DNA from 3 places in the Streptomyces sp. NPDC004065 genome. Region 2 is predicted to be linked to each of the others. Evidence: riboswitches for the same ligand, from Rfam matches in the RefSeq annotation. Region 2 holds a riboswitch; each other region holds the start of a gene.

Region 1 (2,260 bases), on a different contig from region 2:
GCTCGTGGAGTCGGTGCTGATGCGCTACCCGGACCGGGTCACCATGTGCATCAGCTCGCAGGCCGGGTGCGGGATGAACTGCCCGTTCTGCGCGACCGGGCAGGCCGGGCTGGACCGGAACCTGTCGACCGCCGAGATCGTGCACCAGATCGTGGACGGCATGCGGGCCCTGCGCGACGGCGAGGTGCCCGGAGGCCCGGCCCGGCTGTCCAACATCGTGTTCATGGGCATGGGCGAGCCCCTCGCCAACTACAAGCGGGTCGTCGGCGCGATCCGCGCCCTGAGCGACCCCGAGCCGGACGGCCTCGGGCTGTCCCAGCGCGGGATCACCGTCTCCACGGTGGGCCTGGTCCCGGCGATCCACCGGTTCGCCGACGAGGGTCTCAAGTGCCGGCTCGCCATCTCCCTGCACGCCCCGGACGACGAGCTGCGCGACACCCTCGTGCCCGTCAACACGCGGTGGAAGGTGCGGGAGGTGCTGGACGCCGGGTTCGAGTACAGCGCGAGGTCCGGGCGCCGGCTGTCCATCGAGTACGCGCTGATCCGCGACATCAACGACCAGGCATGGCGGGGCGACCGGCTCGGCCGGCTGCTCAAGGGCAGGCCCGTGCACGTCAACCTGATCCCGCTCAATCCGACGCCCGGCTCCCGGTGGACCGCCTCGCGGCCCGAGGACGAGAAGGCGTTCGTCCAGGCGATCGCCGCCCACGGCGTACCCGTGACCGTCCGGGACACCCGCGGCCAGGAGATCGACGGGGCGTGCGGACAGCTGGCTGCCACCGAGCGGTAGCCGGGCGGTAGTCTGATTCCGGTCAGTGCCGGTCCGTACGCGAGTGCGGACGGGCAACGTCACATCTTCATATTCCGATTCATATTCCGACAGGGGAGCGCCACAGCGCTGAGAGTGCGGCAACCGGCCGCAGACCCTCTGAACCTCGCCCAGGTCATTCTGGGTAGGAAGTTCGGTCATCACTCGAGCTGTTGCGCCCTGCCCGGCGTCCCCCGCGGACACCGGGCAGGGCCGCGTCTCTTCCTGGCCAACCCCAGGAGGACATCCAGTGCACACGCACTCCAAGACGTTCGCCGCCGTCGCGGTCGGGCTCGGCCTGGTCACGCTGTCCGCGTGCGGGTCGACGCAGGGCAAGGGCGACTCGTCCCCGGCCGCCTCCAGGACGGTGACCCTCGTCAGCCACGACTCGTGGGCCGCGTCCAAGAGCGTCGTCGCCGACTTCGAGAAGAGCTCCGGATACAAGGTCAGGGTGCTGAAGGACGGCGACGCCGGCCAGGCCGTCAACAAGGCCGTCCTGACCAAGGACAACCCGCAGGGCGACGTCTTCTTCGGCGTCGACAACACCCTGCTCTCCCGAGCCCTGGACAACGGCCTGTTCCAGCCGTACGAGGCCAAGGGCCTCGACGCGGTCGGCGCCGCCTACCGGCTCGACAAGGACAAGCACCGGGTCACCCCGGTCGACTACGGCGACATCTGCGTCAACTACGACAAGAAGTACTTCGCCGACCACAAGCTGACCCCGCCGTCCTCCTTCGACGACCTGGTCAAGCCGGAGTACAAGAACCTCCTCGTCACCGAGAACGCGGCCACCTCCTCGCCCGGCCTCGGCTTCCTGCTCGGCAGCGCCGCCCGGTACGGCGACGACGGCTGGCCGGAGTACTGGAAGAAGCTGAAGGCCAACGGCGTCAAGGTCGTCGACGGCTGGGAGCAGGCGTACAACGAGGAGTTCTCCGGCTCTGCGGGCGGCCGGAAGGCCAAGGGCGACCGGCCCCTCGTCGTCTCCTACGCCTCCTCGCCGCCGGCCGAGGTCGTCTACGCCGACCCCCGGCCGAAGACCGCGCCGACCGGCGTCGCGGCCGGCACCTGCTTCCGGCAGATCGAGTTCGCCGGGCTGCTGAGCAACGCGCGGAACGCCGAGGGCGGCAAGGCGTTCCTCGACTTCCTGATCTCCCGGAAGTTCCAGCAGGACATGCCCCTCAACATGTTCGTCTACCCGGTGACCGACAAGGCCGCGGTGCCCGCCGAGTTCACCCGGTTCGGCCCGCCCGCCGAGCACCCCGAGACCATGGCGCCCGACAGGATCGCCGCCCACCGCGACCAGTGGGTCAAGTCGTGGACCTCGCTCGTACTGAAGTAGCCCGCGGGCGAAGCCGCCGCACCGGGAACGCGGCGCGGCTCGGCCTCATGGCCGTGCCCGTCGCGTTCTTCGCGGTGTTCTTCGCCTACCCCGTGGCCGCGATCGTCCGGCGC
Region 2 (2,260 bases):
TTCGGGCAGTTCGCCGGTGGCCAGGACGTGCGCCAGGGCGTCGCCGGTGACCGGCACGAGCAGGACGCCGTTGCGGTGGTGCCCGGTGGCCGTCAGCAGCCCGTCCAGCTCGGTGGGGCCCAGCAGCGGCGCGTTGTCGGGCGAGGTCGGGCGCAGCCCCGCGCGGGTCTCGGTCAGCGGCAGCTCGGTGATCCCCGGGACCAGTTCGTGCGCGTCCCGCAGCAGCTGGTACACCCCGCCCGCCGTCACCGTGGTGTCCCAGCCCAGCTCCTCGCTGGTGGCCCCGACGACCAGCTCGCCGCTGAGCCGCGGCACCAGGTAGACGTGGCTGCCGCGGACCACGGCCCGCACGGTGCGGCTCAGGAACGGGGCGTGGCGCCGGGGCACGGTCAGCCGCACCACCTGCCCCTTCACCGGCCGCACCGGCGGCAGCACGTCGTCGGGCACGCCCGCGAGCCGCCCGCTGCGGCTGCCCGCCGCGAGCACCACCTGCCCGGCCCGCAGCGCGGTGCCGTCGCCCAGTACGCAGCCCGTGGCCCGGTCGCCGTCCACGGTGAGGCGCTCGGCCCAGGCGCGGTGCAGGACCACCCCGGTCCGCTCGCACGCGGCCACGAGCGCGGACGCCAGCCGCCGCGGGTCGATCTGGTGGTCGCCGTCCACCCGCAGCCCCCCGCGCACGCCCGGCGCGAGCATCGGCTCCAGGCGCCGGCACTCCCGTCCGGACAGCCACTGCGAGTCCAGGCCGGAACGGCTCTGCAGCGCGTGCAGCTCCCGCAGATGGGCCCGGTCGTCGGCGTCCAGCGCCACCGCGAGCGTGCCGCACCGGCGGTAGCCGAGGTCCTGGCCGGTCAGCTCGGTCAGCTCGGCCGCGAAGTCCGGGTAGCGGCGGGCCGAGGCCAGATTGAGCCCGAGCAGCGTCTGCTCGCCGTAGTGCAGTTCGGTGACGGCGGCGAGCATCCCGGCCGCCACCTGCGCGGCCCCGCCGCCCGGTTCGGGGTCCACCACGGCCGCGGACAGCCCGCGCTGCGCCGCGCGCCAGGCCGTCACCAGCCCGATGATCCCGCCCCCGATGACGAGGACGTCCGACGTACGTGAAGACGGCATGGGCGTCCAGCCCCTCCCTTCGCCGGCATGACCCGGATCAGGTTCGTACGGTCGGAGGCCGCCAGCCTCCCTCTCAGCCCGGTGCGTCCGGGCTCCCGCGAGTGCTTGTACGGTGGCCACCCTAGCCCGCGCGATGCCGAACCCGTAAGGGAGCCTTCCCGTCATGCCCGCCTCACTGGACGGTCTCGTCCTGGCCCCCGTCGCCGACCAGTCCCCGGGCCAGGTCGGCACCCGGACCCGCTTCACCTACCACGAGCGGGACGGGCAGATCTGGGCCGAGTACGCGGGCGGTGACGTCGTACGCGGCCGTCTGCTGGGTACCCGGGAGGGTGACCGGCTGGACTTCCGGTACGTCCAGCTCGGCCGCGACGGCACGACCGCGAGCGGGCACTGCGTGTCCACGGTGGTCGAACTGCCCGACGGCAGGGTGCGGTTGGAGGAGACCTGGCGGTGGGAGTCCCGCCCCGGCAGCGGAACGAGCGTGGTGGAGCAGGTGACCGAGGCCGTGGAGCAGGTGACCGAGGCCGTGGAGCAGGTGACCGAGGCCGTGGAGCAGGTCACCGAGCACGCCCCATGACTGACGGGCCGTCAGTTGACTATGGTGATCAGGTGAGCGACCAGACGCAGGAACAGGGCACGTCACAGCCGCGGCGCGTGGTCGTCGCGGGCGCGGGCATGGCCGGCGTGCAGACCGCGGTAGCCCTGCGCGAGCAGGGCTTCACCGGCACCGTGACACTGATCGGCGCCGAACCCCACCAGCCCTACGACCGGCCCCCGCTGTCCAAGGCGATCCTGCTCGGCAAGGCCGAGGACTCCGCCTTCGACGTCGACTTCGAGGCCCTCGGGCTGGAACTGCGGCTCGGCTGCGAGGCGCTGGCCGTCCGCCCGGACACCCATGTGCTCGACACCTCCGACGGGCCGGTGCCCTACGACGTCCTCGTCCTGGCCACCGGCGCCGAACCGGTCCGGCTGCCGGGCACCGAGGGCGTCCCCGGCGTGCACCTGCTGCGCACCCTCGACGACGCCGGACGCCTGCGGCCGGTGCTCGCCGAGCAGCACGACATCGTGGTCGTCGGAGCCGGCTGGATCGGCGCCGAGTTCGCCACCGCCGCGCGCGAGGCGGGCTGCGCGGTGACCGTCGTGGAGGCGGCCGACC
Region 3 (2,260 bases), on a different contig from region 2:
GTGCATCGGGACGTGTCCCGGGCCCTCGATCATGGTCTGTACGCCGAAACGCCGGGCGACGCGGTTGAGCTCCCCGAGCGTGCGCAACTCCGCGAACTGGGCCTCGTCGTTGGCGTCCGCGATCGAGCCCGGCCTCAGACCGTCGCCCAGCGAGTAGGTGACGTCGTAGGCCGCGAGGATCTCGCAGAGCTCCTCGAAGTGCTCGTAGAGGAACGACTCCTTGTGGTGCGCGAGGCACCAGGCCGCCATGATCGAGCCGCCCCGCGAGACGATGCCGGTCTTGCGGTTCGCGGTCAGCGGCACGTACGGCAGGCGCACCCCGGCGTGGACGGTCATGTAGTCCACCCCCTGCTCGGCCTGCTCGATGACGGTGTCCTTGTAGATCTCCCAGGTCAGTTCCTCGGCCCGGCCGTCGACCTTCTCCAGTGCCTGGTAGAGCGGCACCGTGCCGATCGGGACGGGGGAGTTGCGCAGCACCCACTCACGGGTGGTGTGGATGTTCCGGCCGGTGGAGAGGTCCATGACCGTGTCGGCGCCCCAGCGGGTCGCCCAGGTCATCTTCTCGACCTCCTCCTCGATGGACGAGGTCACCGCGGAGTTGCCGATGTTGGCGTTGACCTTCACCAGGAAACGCTTGCCGATGATCATCGGCTCGATCTCCGGGTGGTTGACGTTGGCCGGCAGTACCGCCCGGCCCGCCGCGATCTCCTCGCGGACCACCTCGGCGGAGACGTTCTCCCGGATCGCCACGAACTCCATCTCCGGCGTGATCTCGCCGCGGCGCGCGTAGGCGAGCTGGGTCACCGCCCGGCCGTCACGTCCCCGGCGCGGCTGCCGCGGCCGTCCGGGGAACACCGCGTCGAGATTGCGCAGTCCGCCGCGCGGTGAGGTGTGCCTGATGCCGTCGTCCTCGGGGCGGACGGGTCGGCCCGTGTACTCCTCGGTGTCCCCGCGGGCGACGATCCAGTTCTCCCGCAGCGGTGGCAGGCCCCTGCGGACGTCGGTGGTGACGAGTGGATCGGTGTACGGGCCGGAGGTGTCGTACAGCGTCACCGACTGCCCGTTGGTGAGATGCACCTGACGGACCGGCACCCGTAGATCGGGGCGTGAACCCTCGATGTACGCCTTGTGCCAGCCGACGGACTTCCCGGCCTCCTCGCGCGCCGCGGGGTCGTTCCCGCGGTCGGAGTCCTGCGTGGAGGCAGGCGTGCGTGCGTCCTTGTCGGTCATGAGACCTACTCCCTACGCCGGCATTACCCGGTAACAGGTTCGGCGGTCGACGCAGCGGTTCTCATCCCCCGTACTCCGCCTGGAACAGCGCTTGTTCCACGTGAAACACGGCGAGGATGAGGGTCAGCGCCCTCTCAGCCCGGTGCTCCGAGCTCCCGCGTGTGCAAAGGTGCCTCCACGCTAGCGTCATCCGTGGCGCGGTGAACAGTGGGCCTCCGCCCGGCTTGCGATGATCGACCGGTGACCACCACGCAGCAGTTCCCCCCTCCGCCCTCCGATCCGCACCGCGACGACGGCGGCGGAGACGGTCCGCGGGGCGGTGGCAGGCAGGGCCAGGGGCAGGGCAAGGGGCGCGGAGACGGGTACGGACCGCCTCCGCGCGACCTCGCCCACAGCCACGGTCACGGCCACGGTCACGGGCACGGCCACGGCCCGGCCGCTCCTGTCTCCCGGCACCTGCGCAAAGTCATCGCGGCGGTCCTGATCCCGTTCGCCGCGGCGGTGCTGGCCGGACTCGTCGTCCTGTGGCCCGGCGGCACTCCCTCGCACGAGCGTACGGGCGTGGGTTTCGACCGGCAGACGCAGCGGGCCACGGTCGCGGAACTGGCCGAGGTGAGCTGCGCGTCCGTGAACTCCGCCGGAGGCACCACCGGCGGCGGGGACGCGGCGGCGGGCGCACCCGCCGTGCCGGACCCGGCCGTGGGGGCGCTGCGGCCCGCCACCTGCAAGAGGGCCACCGTCCGGGTCGACTCCGGGAAGGACGAGGGCCGCACCTTCACCGAGATCGTGCGGCCGGACCAGTCACGGCAGCTGCACCGGGGCGAGAAGGTCGTGGTCGCCTACGAGCCCTCCGCGCCACGGGAGTTGCAGTACTCGGTCGTCGACGTCGACCGGCGCCTCCCGGTGGGGCTGCTGGCCGGTGTCTTCGCGCTGGCCGTCGTGGTCGTCGGGCGGATGCGGGGGGTGATGGCGCTGGCCGCGCTGGCGATCAGCTTCCTGGTGCTGGACCTGTTCGTGCTGCCCGCGATTC

What was found. Region 2 has a riboswitch for thiamine pyrophosphate ahead of thiO (glycine oxidase ThiO). Riboswitches for the same ligand answer to the same signal wherever they lie in the genome.
Region 1: it holds a riboswitch for thiamine pyrophosphate, as region 2 does, so the genes downstream of both, ACI2LW_RS18640 (thiamine ABC transporter substrate binding subunit) here and thiO (glycine oxidase ThiO) in region 2, are expected to answer to the same signal.
Region 3: it holds a riboswitch for thiamine pyrophosphate, as region 2 does, so the genes downstream of both, thiC (phosphomethylpyrimidine synthase ThiC) here and thiO (glycine oxidase ThiO) in region 2, are expected to answer to the same signal.

The regions. Positions count from the first base shown of each region.
Region 1 covers NZ_JBJDQT010000016.1:109,482-111,741, reverse strand. The annotation lists gene rlmN (23S rRNA (adenine(2503)-C(2))-methyltransferase RlmN) at 1-790, shown strand, start outside; TPP riboswitch at 872-978, shown strand; gene ACI2LW_RS18640 (thiamine ABC transporter substrate binding subunit) at 1,059-2,147, shown strand; gene ACI2LW_RS18635 (ABC transporter permease) at 2,123-2,260, shown strand, end outside.
Region 2 covers NZ_JBJDQT010000017.1:143,147-145,406, reverse strand. The annotation lists gene thiO (glycine oxidase ThiO) at 1-1,104, opposite strand, end outside; TPP riboswitch at 1,102-1,213, opposite strand; gene ACI2LW_RS19475 (hypothetical protein) at 1,268-1,681, shown strand; gene ACI2LW_RS19470 (NAD(P)/FAD-dependent oxidoreductase) at 1,714-2,260, shown strand, end outside.
Region 3 covers NZ_JBJDQT010000008.1:44,777-47,036, reverse strand. The annotation lists gene thiC (phosphomethylpyrimidine synthase ThiC) at 1-1,230, opposite strand, end outside; TPP riboswitch at 1,223-1,399, opposite strand; gene ACI2LW_RS11880 (YibE/F family protein) at 1,471-2,260, shown strand, end outside.